4 regions of the Acidovorax sp. FW305-C-20-28 genome follow, and region 2 is predicted to be linked to each of the others. Evidence: predicted binding sites of a transcription regulator. Region 2 holds the regulator's gene; each other region holds the start of a gene.
The links. Region 2 encodes FNR, which switches genes on or off when oxygen is low (the NO sensors DNR and NnrR bind a similar motif). Its sites were predicted from a motif close to TTGATNNNNATCAA; they were not measured.
Positions count from the first base shown of each region.

Region 1: the regulator FNR is predicted to act here: its motif matches at 1,153-1,166, upstream of AC3WOH_RS31615 (universal stress protein).
Region 3: the regulator FNR is predicted to act here: its motif matches at 2,465-2,478, upstream of AC3WOH_RS18615 (hemerythrin domain-containing protein).
Region 4: the regulator FNR is predicted to act here: its motif matches at 2,138-2,151, upstream of AC3WOH_RS00295 (universal stress protein).

Region 1 is NZ_JBYSYM010000045.1:22,303-26,794, reverse strand. It holds gene AC3WOH_RS31620 (tripartite tricarboxylate transporter substrate binding protein) at 1-552, shown strand, start outside; gene AC3WOH_RS31615 (universal stress protein) at 630-1,067, opposite strand; gene AC3WOH_RS31610 (2OG-Fe dioxygenase family protein) at 1,231-1,980, opposite strand; gene AC3WOH_RS31605 (EAL domain-containing protein) at 2,104-4,492, opposite strand, start outside.
Region 2 is NZ_JBYSYM010000046.1:20,441-24,932, reverse strand. It holds gene AC3WOH_RS31795 (sulfite exporter TauE/SafE family protein) at 233-958, opposite strand; gene hemN (oxygen-independent coproporphyrinogen III oxidase) at 1,107-2,489, opposite strand; gene fnr (fumarate/nitrate reduction transcriptional regulator Fnr) at 2,663-3,382, shown strand; gene AC3WOH_RS31780 (histidine phosphatase family protein) at 3,652-4,254, opposite strand; gene AC3WOH_RS31775 (Bug family tripartite tricarboxylate transporter substrate binding protein) at 4,366-4,492, opposite strand, start outside.
Region 3 is NZ_JBYSYM010000016.1:19,197-23,688, reverse strand. It holds gene AC3WOH_RS18630 (DUF1800 domain-containing protein) at 1-1,122, opposite strand, end outside; gene AC3WOH_RS18625 (CsbD family protein) at 1,475-1,693, shown strand; gene AC3WOH_RS18620 (hypothetical protein) at 1,814-2,395, shown strand; gene AC3WOH_RS18615 (hemerythrin domain-containing protein) at 2,537-3,028, shown strand; gene AC3WOH_RS18610 (hypothetical protein) at 3,042-3,359, opposite strand; gene creD (cell envelope integrity protein CreD) at 3,356-4,492, opposite strand, start outside.
Region 4 is NZ_JBYSYM010000001.1:62,075-66,566, forward strand. It holds gene AC3WOH_RS00280 (hypothetical protein) at 1-103, opposite strand, end outside; gene AC3WOH_RS00285 (LysR family transcriptional regulator) at 231-1,235, shown strand; gene AC3WOH_RS00290 (metallophosphoesterase) at 1,248-2,093, shown strand; gene AC3WOH_RS00295 (universal stress protein) at 2,206-2,628, shown strand; gene AC3WOH_RS00300 (LysR family transcriptional regulator) at 2,702-3,580, opposite strand; gene AC3WOH_RS00305 (zinc-dependent alcohol dehydrogenase family protein) at 3,682-4,492, shown strand, end outside.

The DNA.
Region 1 (4,492 bases), on a different contig from region 2:
GATGTGGTCGCAGCCGCCAAGGCGGCGCCCGGCACCGTCACCTACGGCTCGCCCGGCAACGGCACCTCCATCCACTTGGCCGGCGATCTGTTCGAGAAGGCCGCGGGCGTCAAGCTCAGCCACATCCCCTACAAGGGCTCGAACCCCGCCCTCATGGACGCACTGGCCGGCAATGTGGACCTGCTGATGTCGTCCGTGCCTTCGGCCATGGGCCAGCTCAAGTCGGGCAAGCTGCGTGCCCTGGCCGTCACCTCGGCCAAGCGCAGTTCCTCCCTGCCCGACGTGCCCACGGTGGCCGAATCGGGCTTCAAGGGCTTTGACGTGAGCACCTGGTATGGCGTGTTCGCCCCCGCCGGTACGCCCGCCAACGTGGTGTCGGCGGTCAATGCCGAGATCAACAAGCTGCTGGCCACGCCCGAGATGAAGGACGCCATCCACGCCCAGGGTGCCGAGCCCGAGGCCATGTCGGCCGCCCAGTTCGGCACGCTGCTCAAGACCGACTACACCAAGTGGAAGGGCATCGTGGAAGCTTCCGGCGCAAAGATCGAGTAACCGGAAGCTTTGCGGCTTCCATGAAAAATGGCTCCCTCGGGAGCCATTTTCTTGTTGGTGTGCGTGACCGCTGCAGTTCAGGTACGCACAACCAGCACCGGCACATGCACGGCACCCAGCACGCGCTGGGTCACGCTGCCCAGCACCAGCTTTTCCAGGCCGCGGCGGCCGTGCGAGCCCATCACGATCAGGTCGGCGCCCGTGCTCAGCACGGCGCTCAGGATGCCATCGTGCACGGTATGGCCCTCGCCCACCACCGTGCTCACCTGCACGCCGGCAGCGGTGAGTTCGGTGCGCGCCTTCTCCAGCGCGGCGTTGGCCTCGGCCGTCGCGGCGCTCAGGTACTGGGCCTGGCCGTAGGCAAAGTCGGCGCCCACGCCGGTGAACGGATAGGGATCCACCACGTACAAGGCGGTCACGGCGCTGCCGAAGGTCTTGGCCAGGCCCGCTGCCTTGGCCACGGCCAGCGAGGCGATGTCGGAGCCGTCAATGGGAACCAGGATGTGCTTGAACATGGTGTCTTCTCCTTGTGTGAATGCACCCTCGGCGAGGCCTGCGGTGCGATGAAGGACAGTGTGAACCTGCACCATACCGCGCATCTTGATCCGCATCAAACAGCAGGCGCATGATCAGGCCATTGACGCACCATGACGACGCCTTGTCCTACAGACAGGCACCCTACGCCCCCTGGAAGCCCCCGCGTCGGCAGGTGACCACCAGCGTGTCGCGGTAACCGCCCGGAGCAATGGGCTGGATGGGCGTGGACTCGTGGATCATGCGCGCATCGTCGAGCAGCAGCAGCGACCAGGGCTCGGTGAGGGTGAAGCGCTGGCCGCCGGGGCCGTTGGCCTCGAACACGCGGGTCTCGCCGCCCTTGATGCCCACACGGCCCACCAGGAACACGGCCACCAGGTCCACGCCGTCACGGTGCGCCCCTTCGGGCGTGGGCCGGCCAATGCCGCCTTCGGTATCGATGCGGAACTGGTGCGCCTCCACCGACCAGGGCTGCGGCGCCTGGCCATCGGCAAACACCGCGTCGGACACCCGGGCCAAGGCCTGCAGCAGCTGCGACCACGCGGGCTGCGCCACGGTGGCGGCCTCCATGGGCGCAAACCAGCGCTCCATGCCACCGTGCAAGGCGTTGTACTCCACGGGCTGCCAGTGCGCGCGGTGCGGTACCTGCTGCACCTGCCCGCCCTGCACCACGAAGCAGGAATGGCGCCGGCGCCGGTAGCGCCCGCCATCCTTGAGGAACTCATCGGGCGGCAAAGCCTGCCAGTCGGCGTTGAGCGCCAGCAGTGCAGGCAGCGGGCAACCGATCCAGGCCGCCACGTCGGCGGGCGAAAGCACGGCAAAACCCGCGCTGCGCAGCTGCGCCGCGGTCCCGGAAGGGCTGGTGAACGGGGGAGAAAAAGTGACTTGGGCCATAGAGGCCCGAGCATAAGGCTTAACCGCCGGCACCGTGTGCTGCAGGGCCGGCGCAGGCAGGCAGAGCGCGGCGGATGTGATGCAGGTCAAGCGGCACAGGCCAGGCCATGTGCCTGCAGCCGCTCAGGCGCCGGCCTGCGCCATCTGCGCCGCAATGCGTGGCAGCGCACTGGCTGGTGCCGGGCGCCCGAACAGGTAGCCCTGGTAATGCAGGCAGCCCACACTGGCCAGCATGTCGCGCTGCTCAGGGGTTTCCACGCCTTCGGCGATGACGCCCAGGTCCAGGCTGTGGGCCAGGTTGACGATGGTGCGGGCGATCGCCGCATCGTTGGGGTCAGTGAGCAGGTCGCGCACAAAGCTCTGGTCGATCTTGAGCTGGTCCAGGGGCAGCCGCTTGAGGTAGCTGAGCGATGAGTAGCCCGTGCCGAAGTCGTCGAGCGAAAAGCGCACCCCCAGGGCGCGCAACGAGCCCATGCGGCGGATGATGTCCTCCACGTCGTCGAGCAGCAGCGACTCCGTGAGCTCCAGCTTCAACCGCAGCGGATTGGCGCCCGTGCTGTGCAGGACTTCCACCACCTCCTCCACGAAGTGCGGGTGGCGGAACTGCAGCGCGCTCACGTTCACGGCCACCGTCCAATGCGCCGTGGCCGCATCGCGCCCCCATTCCACCAACTGCAGGCAGGCAGCCCGCAGGATCCACGCGCCCAGCGGCACGATCAGGCCGCAGGCCTCGGCCACGGGCACGAACTCGGCGGGCGAGACCAGCCCGCGCTCGGGGTGCTCCCAGCGCAGCAGCGCCTCGGCGCCCACCATGCCCTGGTCCTGGCTGATCTGGGGCTGGTAGTGCAGCAGGAACTGGCCCTCGCGCAGCGCCTCGCGCAAACCCGCCTCCAGCGCGGTGCGCGCCGTGACGGCAGCCTGGGTGCGCGGGTCGAAGAAGCGCAGCGTGTTGCGCCCCGCTCCCTTGGCTTGGTACATGGCCATGTCGCCGCGCTTGAGCAGTTCGTCCACCGTGGTGTGGGGATCGGCATACAGGGTGACGCCGATGCTGCAGGAGCTGTGGTGGGCATGGCCGCCGAGCTGGTAGCTCTGCGCCAGGGCCTGCAGCACCTTGCGGCCCACGATCTCGGCCTGGTTGGCGGCCTCGTGCGGCAAGGCGCTCAGGCCTTCGAGCAGCAGCACGAACTCATCGCCACCCAGGCGCGCCACCGTATCGCCATTGCGCACGCAACCGCCCAGGCGCGCAGCCACCTGGCGCAGCAGCTCGTCGCCGATTTCATGGCCCTGGGTGTCGTTGAGGTCCTTGAAGTTGTCCATGTCCACGAACAGCAGCGCACCGCCGGTGCCCGTGCGTGCGCTGGCGGCCAGGCTGTGCTGCAGGCGGTCGGCCATCAGGCGGCGGTTGGGCAGGCCCGTGAGTGGATCGTAGAAGGCCAGCAGGCGGATCTCCTCCTCGGCCGCCTTGCGGCTGGAGATGTCGGTCAGTGTGCCCACATAGTGCGTGATGGCGCCCTGCGCCGAGCGCACGGCGGTGATGGTGATCCAGGCCGGGTAGACCTCGCCATCCTTGCGCCGGTTCCAGACCTCGCCCTGCCAGGAGCCCACCGCCAGCAGGGTCTCGTGCATGGTGCGGTAGAAGGTCTGGTCGTGCCGGCCCGACTGCAGCAGCGCCGGGGTCTTGCCCACCAGTTCCTCAACCGTGTAGCCGGAAAGCCGCGCATAGGAGGTGTTGGCCTGCAGGATGCGCTGGTCGGGCCCGGTGACCACCATGCCCTCGAACGACTCGAACACGATGGCCGCGATCTGCAGCGACTCTTCCACCCCCTGGTGCTCCGTGATGTCGGTGGAGATACCGCACAGGGCGTAGATGCTGCCGTCATCACGGCGCAGTGGCATCTTCACCGACAGGTAGGTGCGCACCGAGCCATCGTGCAGGGTGTTGACCTCCTCCACCTCGATGCGCTCGCCCTGCTCCAGCACCAGCCGGTCGTTGGCAACGAGTTGGCGCACCGTCGCCGCGTCGAAGAGCGCACTGTCATCGCCGCCGACCAGGCCCCGCGCCGGATGTGGCTGCAGCGACAGCATGTGCTGGTTGACATACTGGTAGCGGTGCTCCGCGTCCTTGATGTAGATGAAGGCGCCCACACTGTCGAGGATGGTGCGGAACTTGTGCTCGCTGGCCCGCAGGTGCCGGGTGTGGTGGCGCAGCGCCACGACGGCGAGCGCCACCAGCGCGCCAGCCAGCAGCAAGGCGCCCGCAGCCCATACCGCGGGATGCCCGAAGACACCGCCTGCGGGCGGCCGGGCCACCCAGCGGCGCATCACCTGGGCGTAGGAGGTGTCTGCACCGTCGTGCCACTGGGCGGCCCGCTTGTCGATGGCGGCCAGCAGCTCCGCGTTGCGGCCCTTGCCCGTGGCGACGTAGAGCCCGCCGGGCTGGAGCACGACCCCCGAGTCCACCAGCCCCTGGCCTTTGGCGTGCGAGCCCCCGAACAGGTGGTTGGAAATGGCG
Region 2 (4,492 bases):
CCATTATCTCCAGTTCTGAAGGCTTGTCTTGCCCTGCCATGCCCCGGGACATTCCCCCTGCACCACGGCTGGCGGGGGCTGCGGCGCGATTTACCTCCTGGTAAAAACCCGGGGGCGGGCTGCGCAGTGAACGGCGTCCCCTGCGGGCCCGGGCCGCACGCCGCATGCGTGCAAGTACGTAGGACACACAAAACAACAGTCCGGCACGCCCCTCAGCGCCGAGGCCACTGTATCACCGGCACCACAGCGAAGGCTTGACGACCAGGTCCATCCACAGCGCCCAGCCCGCCGCCGCGCACAGCAGCCCCCCGGCGATGCGCGTGCCCCAATCGGCCCGTGCCTGGTTGATGCGGCGGCGCAGGCGCCCCCACAACCAGGGCCCGCCCACCAGCCACACCCCGCTGCCCAGGGCGAACAAGGCCATGGTGGCTGCCCCCTGCACCGGCCCGCCGCTGAGTGCCGCCACCAGCAGGGCCGAATAGAGCAGGCCGCAGGGCATCAGCGCCCACAGCAGCCCCGCCGCGCCCACCCCGCCGGCCCCGGCCGTGAGCGGCCGGACGCGCTGCCAGACCGTGCGGCCCAGGTGCTCCACCCAGGCCGGTTGGCGCGCCTGCACCATGAGCAGCACTCCCCAGGCCATCACCGCCAGGTGCAGAAAGGTCCAGGCGGGCTGCAGCGCCGCCGTGCGCTGCGTGAGCCATGCCAGGCTGTCCATGGCCAGCGCCGCCGCAGCGCCCAGGGCCGCATAGCCCGCCACCCGCCCGCCGTGGAAGGCCACCAGCCGACCCAGGGCCGGCGGTGGTGGTTCCAGCGCCAGGCCTGCCGGCCCGGCCCAGCGCACCGCCTGGCCGCTCCCCTGCCCCACCAGCGCCCCACAGGGCGCGGCGCACATGGCCAGGCAGTGCGGGCCGCCAGCCAGGCCCATCACCAAAGCGGTCCAGCCCAGGGCAAACAGCATGAAATCCGCTCCTTTCTACCCAACACACCATCCATCGAACATGACCCCTAGAAACTGGCGCGGCCAAGGCGAGTGCCCCCGCGCAAGGGCCGCCCCGCCGCGCTGGGGGCGTCCCCCTGGGGGAAGGCGCGAAGCGACTCAGGGGGGGTCATATGATCCGGGAGAACCGGGCGCGGTTGCGGTCGGCCTGCAGGTAGCGGTCGAACACCATGGCGATGCCGCGCACGAAGAACCAGCCCATGGACGTGACGGTGATGCCCTCACCGGTCACGCTGACCAGCCCCTGCTCCTGCAGGCCCGCGAGCTGCTCCAACTCTGCCGCGAAGGTGCGGCGAAAGTCGATCAGCCAGCCCGCCTCGATGGACTCGAAGGACAGCTCGCCCTGGCACATCAGCGCCATGATGACGGCGCGGCGCACCAGGTCGTCGCGGTTCAGCGCCAGGCCGCGCACCACGGGCAGACGGCCCTGGTCCAGCAGGTCGTAGTACTCGTCCAGGGTCTTGGCGTTCTGGCTGTAGGTGGCGCCCACGCGGCCGATGGCCGAGACGCCCAGGGCGATCAGGTCGCAGTCGGGCTGGGTGCTGTAGCCCTGGAAGTTGCGGTGCAGCCGCCCCTGTCGCTTGGCCACGGCCAGGGCGTCGGTGGGCAGGGCGAAATGGTCCATGCCCACATAGACATAGCCTGCATCCATGAACTGCTGCAGCGAGCGCGACAGCATGGCCACCTTGGAAGGCGCCGCGGGCAGCTCGGCCGGCACGATGCGCCGCTGGGGCTTGAAGCGCTCGGGCAGGTGGGCATAGGCATACAGGGCGATGCGGTCGGGCCGCAGGGCCTTGACCTGCTCCAGCGTGCGGTCGAAGGATTCGGGCGTCTGCCGCGGCAGGCCATAGATCAGGTCCACGTTGACCGACTCGAAGCCCAGGCGGCGCGCGGATTCCACCAGCGCGAACACCTGCTCGGCCGGCTGCACGCGGTGCACCGCCTTCTGCACGTCGGCATCGAAGTCCTGCACGCCAAAGCTCAGGCGGTTGAAGCCCAGCTCGGCCAGCACGGCCAGGCGCTCGGCCGTCACGGTGCGCGGGTCCACCTCGATGGAGTATTCGCCGCCCGGCGCAAAGCTGAAACTGCGCTTGAGCACGGCCATCAGCTCGCGCAGCTTGTCATCCGACAGAAAGGTGGGCGTACCCCCGCCCAGGTGCAGCTGGCTCACCACCTGGCCGGTGCCGCAGTGGGCTGTGTGCAGCTCCACCTCGCGCGCCAGGTAGCGCAGGTACACGTCGCCCCGGTCGTGGTGTTTGGTGATGATCTTGTTGCAGGCGCAGTAGTAGCACAGCGATTCGCAGAACGGAATGTGCACGTACAGCGACAGCGGCAGCGCCTTGCCCGGCGCGCCCGCCCGGCGCTGTGCCAGGGCCAGCACGTAATCGTTTTCGCCAAACGCCTCCACGAAGCGGTCGGCCGTGGGATAGGAGGTATAACGGGGGCCCGGCACGTCGAAACGGGTCAGGAGTTCGGGCGTCACAGCGGTCATTTCGGGGGCATTCCTTATTGAAGTGGAACTTTGCCGCAGTGCCCGCCCCCTGTCCTTGACCTAGATCAAGTGTTGAAAGTCCCCCAGGGGCCACAATTTGATTCATGTCAGCCACCACCACGCTCCTCTCGCCGGATGCGATCCGTTCGCAACCCCCAACAGCTGCTGCGCCCATGAACCCGCTCACCATCAAAGTCGCCTGTTCCAACTGCAACCTGCGCGAACTGTGCATGCCCGTGGGCCTGAACGACGCGCAGCTGGAACGCATCGACGAGATCGTGGCCACGCGGCGCAAGGTCAAGCGCGGCGGCACGCTGTTTCGCAATGGCGAGACCTTCACCTCGCTGTACGCCATCCGCACCGGCTTCTTCAAGACCTGCGTGGCCACCGAGGACGGACGTGACCAGGTGACGGGCTTCCAGATGGCGGGCGAGATCATCGGCCTGGACGGCATCGTGAACGACCACCACACCTGCGACGCCGTGGCGCTCGAAGATGCCGAGGTCTGCGTGATGCCCTTCGACCGCATCGAGGAACTCTCGCGCGAGGTCACGGCCCTGCAGCACCATGTGCACAAGATCATGAGCCGCGAGATCGTGCGCGAGCACGGCGTCATGCTGCTCCTGGGCAGCATGCGCGCCGAGGAGCGCCTGGCGGCGTTTCTACTGAACTTGGTGCAGCGCCTGCATGCGCGCGGCTTTTCGCAGTCCGAGCTGGTGCTGCGCATGACGCGCGAGGAGATCGGCAGCTACCTGGGCCTCAAGCTCGAAACCGTTAGCCGCACCTTCTCCAAGTTCGTCGAGGAAGGCATCGTCGAGGTCAAGCAGCGCCATGTGCGCATCCTCGACACCGATGCGCTCAAGCGCATCGTGAATTCGCAAACCTGTAGCTAAGAGAACCTGTTTACGATCTCCCAGGGGTCGCGCAGCGGCCTTGGCGGGTGGGATGCAAGGCGCGGGGTGCAGTTGATAGCTCAGCTATCAACAAGCGCCGCAACGCCGCAGACCGCCCGCCAAGGCCACTGCCCGAAGGGTTGGAGCGAAATCGGGCGATTGGACGCCCCGGCTGCTTGCATGGGCACGAGCCCATGCGGCGCACCCGAAGCATCCACTCATCCCGATTGCGCTCCAACGCGATCCCCTGCGAGATCGCAAACAGGTTCTCAAACCTGAAGCCGGGCGAGCACTTCGGCCTTGCCGCTGCTGGCATCAGCCCGCAAGATCAGCGCCTCGCCCGAGCTGGTATTGCCGCCCGCGAGATCGGCGAGCACGAACATGTGCGTGAACCAGGCTTCGAAACTTCCGGCCCGCAGCGATGCGGCCACCAGCGCCTGGCGCAATTCGCGCAAATGGTCTGCGCCAGTGGTCTCGCGTACACCATGCGGGGAGCCTAGCGCCGGCCACACCTGGGGTGCTGCAAACGCCAGAGTCGCCGTGTCGATGCAGCGGCACCAGGGGCTGGCGAGCACCCTGGCCGGTTGCAGTTGGCGCTCCTTGAACCACGCGCCCGTGCGCCGCGCCTGCTCGCGGCCTTCGTCATTGAGGTTGCGCTGGGTGCTGCAATCGCCCAGGCGGAACCCCGGCGGATCGAACGTGCCGGGCGCCAGCGCGTGGCGGAACGCGGCCACCACCCCACCCTTGCGCAACAGGGCTTCGGCCTCCCGATCCTGGCTGGCCCAGGCGCGCAGCGTGGCGAGGGCCAGGCCGGCGCCCAGCAGGGTGCGCCGGCCCAGGGCCGCGTCCTGAAAACGGTGGCATGTCGGCATGGAACTCCCCGGCATCGGGTGAAGCGTTGGCGCCCCACTGTAGCGGGGAGTGCGCCGCCGGGTGCAAACCTGCGGGGGCGCCGGGGTCTTGCCGCGGCGCCCAGGGCCTGCTCAATCGAGCGAAATGCGCTGCGCCTTGATCAGCTTGTGCCACTTGTCGGTTTCGGTGCGGATCAGGTCCGCATACTGGGCCGGCGTGCTGGCCACGGGCTCGATGCCGAAATCGATGAGCTTTTGC
Region 3 (4,492 bases), on a different contig from region 2:
GGGTTGGCCCGCGCCATCGCGGCGCACCGTGCCATCGATGTTGAGCATGACCAGCCCAATGGACATCAGCTGCATGACCTCGCGCGCATAGTTCTCGTCGGGCTGGCGGCCCGTGGCGGCGTTTTCCTTCTGGTTGCCACGCGTGTTGAGGTAGTAGCCCATGGCCGGGTTCAGCGACACGTCCTGGAGCAGGTTGCGGAAGTTGCCGAAGGCGTGGGTGACCAGCGTGTCCCAGTAGTGCGCGATGCCATGGCTGCGCCAGTTGAAATCCAGGCCCGAGAGCGAGACCACGAAGATCTCCGACAGCGCCAGTGCCACCCGCTTGCGCAGGCTGTCGGGCGAGGTCATGAGCTGCGACCAGATCATGCAGTCGCCGGGGTAGGTGTTGTCGTAGTAGGCCGTGGAGTTGTCCACCGTGGCGTAGCCGCGCTGGTTGAGCCATTCCCAGCCGGCGATGCCGATGGGGGCGTTGAACTGCGAGTTCAGCCAGGCTTCGAAGCCGATGGAACGCACCGTGGCGATGTCCTGCGTGGTGGCGGCAAAGCCTGCCTGCAACAGGAAGCGCGCGGCCTCCGGGTCGTTGAGCGGCCGGCCACTGGAGAAGACCGCGTCGCCAAAGCTGGCCAGCGCGCCGACGTTGACCACGGCGTTGTTGGTGGGCGGGCCCAGCACCACGACATTGCCTTGGTACACCCCCAGGTAGTTGCGCGTGCCGCCGTAGTAGCGGTACACGAGTGCGCCGCTGGTGATGGTGTTCTGGTGCGAGTCGAAGTACTGCGGAAACACCATCTCCGCCCAGTCCATCAGCTCATCGGGCGTGGGGGTGCGGCTGGCCGCCTGGTCCGAGCGGAAGGAGCCCGAGCCGCCCATGTCGCCCAGCAGTGGCACGTGGGGGGCGTTGTCGGCCTGGCGCAAAGCCGGGGGCGCTTCGGCCTCGGCATCGCCGCCACCGCAGGCCGCGAGGGCCGCACTGGCGGCCGCGGCGGCCGAGAGCTTGAGCCAGGGAGAACCCACGGAACCCGACGCGGCGGGCGCTGCATCGGTCGGCGGCACAGAGGAGGGCGCGCGTGCGGGCAAGGCAGTTGCCAGCGCCGCATCGGAAGCTTCGTGGGCGTGTGTCATAGCGACTTTTGTGAAGATTTGTTGAGAAGTGTAGGCAAGCTCCTACAAAACCAGCATTCCCTACATGCTAGTAAGCGTTACCAAAAGAAACGCGCATCCGCCGCCACAGAGGGCGGGCGGCGTTTTGGGCGATGCATTGCCGCAACACCCGCTTTTTCGGCGACTGGAACCGCTCCGAACGCCGTAGCGGGGGCTTGTCCGGCAGACCCGTAGGCATGCGCCGACGCGGGTTCCACGGTGCGGACTACGCGCTGCGAACGGCCCCGTTCTTACAGTCTTTCCATCGCATCACGCAAGTGTTCCACGCACTCCGAGTGGATGGCTGAAGCGACATTTTTCGAGGATGCACACCATGAACGAAGACACCATCAAGGGCAACTGGAAGCAGTTCAAAGGCAAGATCACCGAACAGTGGGGCAAGCTCACCAACGACGACCTGGACGTCATCGACGGCAAGCGCGAACAGTTCCTGGGCAAGCTGCAGGAGCGCCAGGGCCTGGCCCGCGACGCGGCCGAAAAGCAGCTCACGGACTGGCAAAGCCGCAACCCCGACTTCCGCTTCAACGACTGACAGAGGCTGCGGGTACCTGCTGCCAACCCTCCAGGGGCCTGCCCTGCAGAGGGCGGGCACCCGGAGCCAGCGCCTCACCCCATCACACCAACATCCCCCTGAGACCCTGAGGAGAAAACCATGCAAATCGCCCGTACCCTGATCGCCTCCGTCGTCGCCGGCCTGATGGCCACTTCGGCCATGGCCATGACCGACGCCGAACACAAGGCCGCCAAGGAAAAGATCTCGGCCGACTACAAGGCCGCCAAGACCACCTGCGATGCCCTGAAGGCCAACGCCAAGGACATCTGCATGAAGGAAGCCAAGGGCGCTGAAGACGTCGCCAAGGCCGAACTCGAAGCCCAGTACAAGCCCTCCGACAAGGCCACGAACAAGGCCCGCATGGCCCGTGCCGACGCCGACTACGCCATCGCCAAGGAAAAGTGCGATGACCTGACCGGCAATGCCAAGGACGTCTGCGTGAAGGACGCCAAGGCCGCCCACACCACGGCCAAGGAAAACGCCAAGGTGGCCAAGGCTGCGGCCAAGCCTGCCGACAGCGCTGCCGAAAAGGGCGCCCAGGTGGCCGAAGCCCGCAAGGACGCTTCTGCCGAGAAGAACGAGGCCAACTACAAGGCCGCCAAGGAGCGCTGCGACGCCATGAGCGGTGACGCCAAGTCCAAGTGCGTGGACGACGCCAAGCGCATGTACGGCCAGAGCTGATCCCGGGCTTGCGCCCACCGCTGCCAAGCCCCGCCCCGTGCGGGGCTTCGTCATTGGGGAGAACAGGGTCTGACCTGCGTCAAGACGGATTGGTGCCGGCGCCCCTAAGCTGGCCGTCCAACGTTACGCAGGGAGCACGCAATGGCAGCACTGGAATGGTCCGAGGCACTGGTACTGGATCTGCCGCAACTGGACGAAACCCATGAGGAGTTCGTGGCGCTGCTGGCCGGGGTGGAGCGCGCAGAAGATGCGCAGCTGCTCGCCCGGTGGCAGGAGCTGATCGCCCACACCGAACAGCATTTCGGCATGGAAGACCGGTGGATGGTGGCCACGCGCTTCGCCTCGGGCAACTGCCACAGCATGCAGCACAAGGTGGTGCTGCAGGTCATGCGCGAAGGCGCGGCGCGCGCTGCCCACGGAGACCTGCAGGTGCTGCGCATGATGGCGGGCGAACTGGCGCTGTGGTTCCCCCAGCATGCCCAGACCATGGATGCCGCGTTGGCCCTGCACCTGCGGCGCGTGGGTTTCGACGCGGCCACGGGTGCCGTGCACCTGCCCGAAGCGCTGCCCGATGGGCTGGTGCAGGGCTGTGGTGGCGCAGGCTGCTCCACGCCCCAGGCCGTGCCCGCCTGAGAGTCCACTCTGCTCAGTGGTGCAGGGCTGCGGTGGGGCGGCGCGGCAGCAGCAGGATGGCCATGTGCCACGACAGGTCGCGCAGGGCCGCGCGCAGCGCGGTCGATGCCGGAGGGCCTGCATCGGCGGGCGGGCCGTAGGCTGCGCGCAGCACCGCCTGCTTGGCCGTGTGCAGCGCGGCCCGGTCATGGGCCGTGAGGGCGGCCAGCAACTGGTCGCGGTAGCGCTGCACGCGCTGGGTCTCGGCCTCCGACAAGGCCGGCACGGGGTGGCTGGCGGGGGCAGCGAGGTGCCGGGCCCAGGCCACGGTGGGGGAGGCTGCGTGCGTCATGCCGGGCTTCCGGGCTGCTGGGGGCTGACCAGGCCGGAGGCGGCCGGCGGAACCGAGGGCGGTTCGCGGCGCGGAGCCGGCGGGCGGGGCCCGCCCGCCGAGGCATTGAGCCCGTACCAGTTCACCTTGCGGGTCGCCACCATCACGGCCGCCAGCACGAGGAACAGCGCGATCGAGCCCACCACCAGCGCGGTCTGCTCCAGCTGCAGCAGCACGTAGAGCAGGCCGTAGAGCAGCGCAATGCCGGCCCCCAGCGGAATGCCGCGCGCCAGGCTGCCCAGCATGTGGCTGGCATAGTAGGCCAGCAGCAGCACGCAGGCCGTGGCCGCGATGCCGTAGGCCAAGCCGAAGGCCACATGCTCCGACAGGCTCACCAGCAGCAGGAAGAAGCTGCACAGCGCGCTGCCCACCAGCAGGTACTGCACCGGGTGCACGCGCAGCTTCTTCATCAGCTCGAACAGGCCCACGGCCACGAAGGTGAGCGCGATGAACAGCACACCGTACTTGGTGGCGCGGTCAGCCAGCGTATAGGGGTTCACCGGGTCGATGAAGGCCACGCTGAAGCTGTCGGCGCAGTCGCTGGCCGTGCCCCCGCTCGGCACGGCATACTCGTTCGGGGCGTCCTGGCCGCCCACGCAGATGCGCTTGCTGTTGGCAACGTCCTGCTGTGCCGTGGTGGCCAGCGAGGACAGGCGCCATTGCGCGCTGAACCCGTCCTTGGTCACTTCGCGCTCGGAGGGAAGAAACCGCCCCGAAAACGAAGGGTGCGGCCAGCCGCTGGTCATCTGCACTTCGGTGTTGCCGCCCAGCGGCACGATGGACAGGCGTTCCGTGCCCACGAGCTCCAGGTCCAGCGTGGCCGTCAGGCCCTCGGCACGGCCACGCACCGACTCGGGCAGGCCGGCGTGCAGGCCGCGCGTGTAGGTCGGGTGGAAGGTGCCGGGCTTGAGCGGCAGCGCCTGCTCGCCCAGCGTGACCTGCGCCATGCGGATGCCGCGCGCATCGCCCACGGCCACCATCAGGATGGGCGCGCCGCAGTGCATGCGCGAGCCCTTCACGGTGCTTTGCGGCTGCAGGCTGTTGAGGGCGCCCCATTGCGCGGTGACATGCGACTTGAGGTTGTAGGTGTTGAC
Region 4 (4,492 bases), on a different contig from region 2:
TGTCGAAGCCAGCGGCAATGCCCTTCAAGGCCGCAGCGGCGTTTTCGGCGCGCACGACGCCAGGATGTTCGGTTGGATAGTCCACGTGTACAAAATTGGTCATTTCGGTTCCCTTGTTCAGCGCTTGTGGCGACATTGCCGGGCGATGGGGCAATCCTAGGGTTTACCCTTTGTCCTTTCAAGTTTATATGTTGAATCATTGGTATTCACATCAGTGATGAATTACCGCCATGTCCCAGCGCCTGAACTTCCGCTCGCTCGACCTGAATCTGCTCAGGGTCTTTGACGAGGTCATGGCCGAGCGCAGCCTGACCAAGGCCGCGAACAAGCTCGCGCTGACCCAGCCGGCCGTGAGCAACGCCATGCGCCGCCTGCGCGAGGTGCTGGGCGACGACCTGGTGGTGCGCAGCGGCCAGGGCGTGGAGCCGACCCCCCGCGCCCTGGCGCTGTGGCCGCCCATCCGCGACGCGCTCACGCAACTGCAGGAATCGCTGGCGCCCGGCCGCTTCGACCCGGCCACGGCCGAATCGACCTTCGTGCTGGCCATGGCCGATGCGACCGGGGCCACCCTGGTGCCGGGCCTGGTCGAGATCCTGGAGCACGAAGCCCCGGGCATCGCGGTGCGTGTGGTGCCCCTGACCACGCGCGACCCGCGCCGCCTGCTCGAAGAGGAGGCGGCCGACATGGCCGTGGGCTACTTTCCGGCCGTGCTGGCCGACCTCACGGCGCGCGCGCAGTCGGGCGGCATGGTCTCGTTCGAGAGCCGGCGACTGTACGACAGCGAGTACATGTGCGTGATGCGCCAGGGCCACCCGCTGGCCGACACGCCGCTCACGCTGGACGCCTACTGCGAGGCGCGCCACATGCTGGTGAGTTTTTCGGGCCGGCCCTTCGGCTTCATCGACGAGGCCCTGGCCTCGCTCGGGCGCCGGCGGCGCGTGGTGCTCACGGTGAACCAGTTCTTCACCGCGGGCCGCGTGGTCTCGGGCTCGGACATGCTCACCGTGCTGCCGCGCCACTTCGTGCCGGTGACCGGCATCTCGGGCGCGCTGGTGCAGCGCTCCCTGCCGTTCGACGTGCCGCCCGTGCACGTGGACGCGCTGTGGCGACGCAACAGCACCCAGGAAGCCGCCAAGGGCTGGCTGCTGTCGGCGCTGGCGCGTGCCGCGCGGCGCGCCTTTCCGCACGACGAGCCGGGCCACCCGGTGCATGCACCGGACCACGGAACCCCGTAGACTCGGCGATCCATGCGCATCCAGATCCTGTCCGACCTGCACCTCGAAGCCAACCCCGATTTCATGCCCGAGCCGGCGCCGGACGCCGACCTGCTGGTGCTGGCCGGCGATATCGGCTCCTACCAGGAAGGCGGCGACATGCAGGACCCGGACTTCGGCCTGGCGCGCTTCTCGCCGCTGCCGCAGTTCGCAGGCTGGCCCACGCCGGTGCTCTACGTGCCGGGCAACCACGAATACGACGCGCTCGACTTCGATACCGCCCATGCGCGCCTGCGCGCCACCTGCGAGCGCCTGGGCATCCGCATGCTGGAACGCGAGACCCTGGTGATGGACGGCGTGCGCTTCGTGGCCACCACCCTGTGGGCCAACTACGACGCGCTGGCCGATGACGAACAGGTGACCGACCTCACGCGCCGCCTCAAGCTGCGCGAAAAGGCCTTTCGCGCCGCCAATTACTACCTGACCAAGATGGCCGGCACCAAGGACGGCCAGCCCTTTCTGGCCGAGCCCATGCGCGAGCATGCCCTGGTCTGCGAGCAGTGGCTGCGCGAGGCACTGGCCACGCCCTACGAGGGCACCACGGTGGCCATCACCCACTTCGCGCCCAGCCTGCGCAGCGCCGATCCGCGCTACGGCGTGGTGCCCGGCACGGCGGGGTTCTGCAATGTGCTCGACGACCTGCTGCCCGGGGCCCGGCTGTGGATCCACGGCCACCTGCACTCGCCCAGCGACTACCTCGCCGAGGGTGTGCGTGCCGATGGCAGCCCCTGGCAATGCCGTGTGGTCGCCAACCCGCTGGGCTATGCCCGCAACGGGGAACAGGACAGCTTCCAGCCACGCTACTGCGTCACCGTATGATGGCCTGGCGAAGGGCCGCCCTTCGCCAGCGCAGGATGAAAAGCATGATCCAGGTCAAGACAACAAGCACCCGCGCACGTTACGGTCTGTCATACCAACTAGGAGAATCCGAATGAACATCCTGCTCGCTGTCGACGGCAGCACTTATACCAAGAAAATGCTCGCCTACCTTGCCGCGCACGAGGAGCTGCTGGGCCCCAAGCACGATTACTCGGTGCTGACCGTGCAGGCACCCCTGCCCCCCCGGGCGCGTGCCGCCCTGGGCAAGGAGGCCGCCGACACCTACCACGCCGAAGAAGCCGAGAAGATCCTGGCCCCGGTGGCCAAGTTCCTGGCCCGCCAGGGCGTGCAGCCCAAGCGCATCGTCAAGGTCGGCGCCGTCGGCGAGACCATCTCCAAGGTGGCGGACTCGGGCCGCTACGACCTGCTGGTGATGGGCTCGCACGGCCACGGCGCGCTGGCCACGCTGGTCATGGGTTCGGTGACCACGCAGGTGCTGGCCAACTGCAAGGTGCCGGTGCTGCTGGTGCGCTGAGCCCTTGCGCACGACGCCCTGAGGAACGCCCGGTACGCCGGGCGTTTTTGCGTGCGGGCCCTGCTGCCCGCCCTCAGCGGAAGCGCTCGACCACAAAGTCCACAAAGCTGCGCAGCTTGGGCGAGCGGTAGCGGTCCGGCAGGTAGACCACGTTCATCGGCCGCGCAGGCAGTTCATGGTGGGGGAACAGCTGCACCAGGCGCCCGGCCCGCACCTCCGCTTCCAGCAGGATGGCTGGCTGCAGCACGATGCCCAGGCCGTGCACGGCCGCCACGCGCAGCGCCTGCCCCTGGTTGACCTGCAAGCGTCCCGAGACCGGGACCCGGCTCGCGCCCTCCCCGTCCCCGATGCGCCAGTGCGTGAGGGCGGTGGGCGCGAAGGACAGGCACTCGTGCTGGCCCAGGTCCTGCGGCTGCCGGGGCATGCCGCGGCGCTCCAGGTAGGCGGGGGACGCGCAGACCATCAGCCGGTAGGGGGCCAGCGCCTGGGCAATGAGCCCCGAATCCGGCAGCTCACCGACGCGGACCGCGGCCTCGAATCCCTCCTCCACCAGGTCCACCACCCGGTCGGACAGCGACACATCGAGGCTGACCTCGGGATAGCGCTCCAGGTAGGCGGGCAGCGCCGGCATCAGGGCTTCCGTACCGAAGGTGACGGGCACCGTCACCCGCAGCCGGCCCGCCGGGGCGAGCTGCTGGTTCTGCGCCTGGGCATCGGTCTCGGCCACCAGACGCAGGATCTCCTTGCAACGCGCGTAGTAGTCCTGCCCGAACGGCGTGAGGTGCTGGCGCCGGGTCGTGCGCTGCAGCAGCTGCATGCCCAGCCGCTTCTCCAGCGTGCGCAGGTGGTTGCCCGCCATGGTGGCCGAGATGCCACAGGCCTGCGCCGCCGCGCTGAGGCTGCCCTTCTCGACCGCCAGCACGTAGACCCGCATGCTGTCGAACACATCCATTGCTCACTCCCGCTTCCAAATCAATCAATTTGTCGGCAGTTTATCTCTCGTGCATTTGAAATCACACTGGCGGCCATTCCACTTGCTTCCCCAAGATCCCCATGAAAGCCATTGAACTGACCGCCCCCTCGCTCACCGCCTTGCGCGCAAGCACCCTGCCCGACCCGGTGGCGGGGCCGGGCGAGGTACTGGTGCGCCTGCGCGCCGCCGCGCTGAACTACCTGGACGTGGCCGTGGCCACCGGCGGCTTTCCCGCGCCGGCCTTCCCCATGGTGCCGGTGGCCGATGGCGCGGGCGAGGTCGCCGCGCTCGGCGCCGGCGTGACCGGCCTGGCACTGGGCGACCGGGTGGTTCCGCATTTCATGCCGCATTGGCAGGGCGGCGCCATCACGCCGCGCCATGTGGCCGCCATGCGCGGGCTCACCCTGCCCGGATCGCTCGCCGAATACGTGGCCTTGCCGGCCACGAGCCTGGTGGCCCTGCCGGCGCACCTGGACTTTGTGCAGGGCGCGGCGCTGCCCATCGCCGCGACCACGGCCTGGAACGCCATGCGCGCGGCTGGGGTACGGCCCGGCTCGGTGGTCCTGCTGCTGGGAACGGGGGGCGTGAGCATCTTTGCGCTGCAGTTCGCCAAGGCCTCGGGTGCGACCGTGATCCTGGCCTCCTCGTCCGAGGAGAAGCTCGAGCGCGCGCGCCGGCTCGGCGCGGACCATCTCATCAACTACCGCGCCACGCCGGCCTGGGATGAGAAGGTGCGGGAGCTCACTGGAGGGCATGGCGCCGATCTGGTCGTGGAGACCGTGGGTGCAGCCACGATCGCGCGCTCACTGCAGGCCGCGGCCATGGGAGGCACGGTGTTCACCGTGGGTTTCGTGGGCGGGACCTCGGCCCCGATGGACCTGTTGCCGGTCA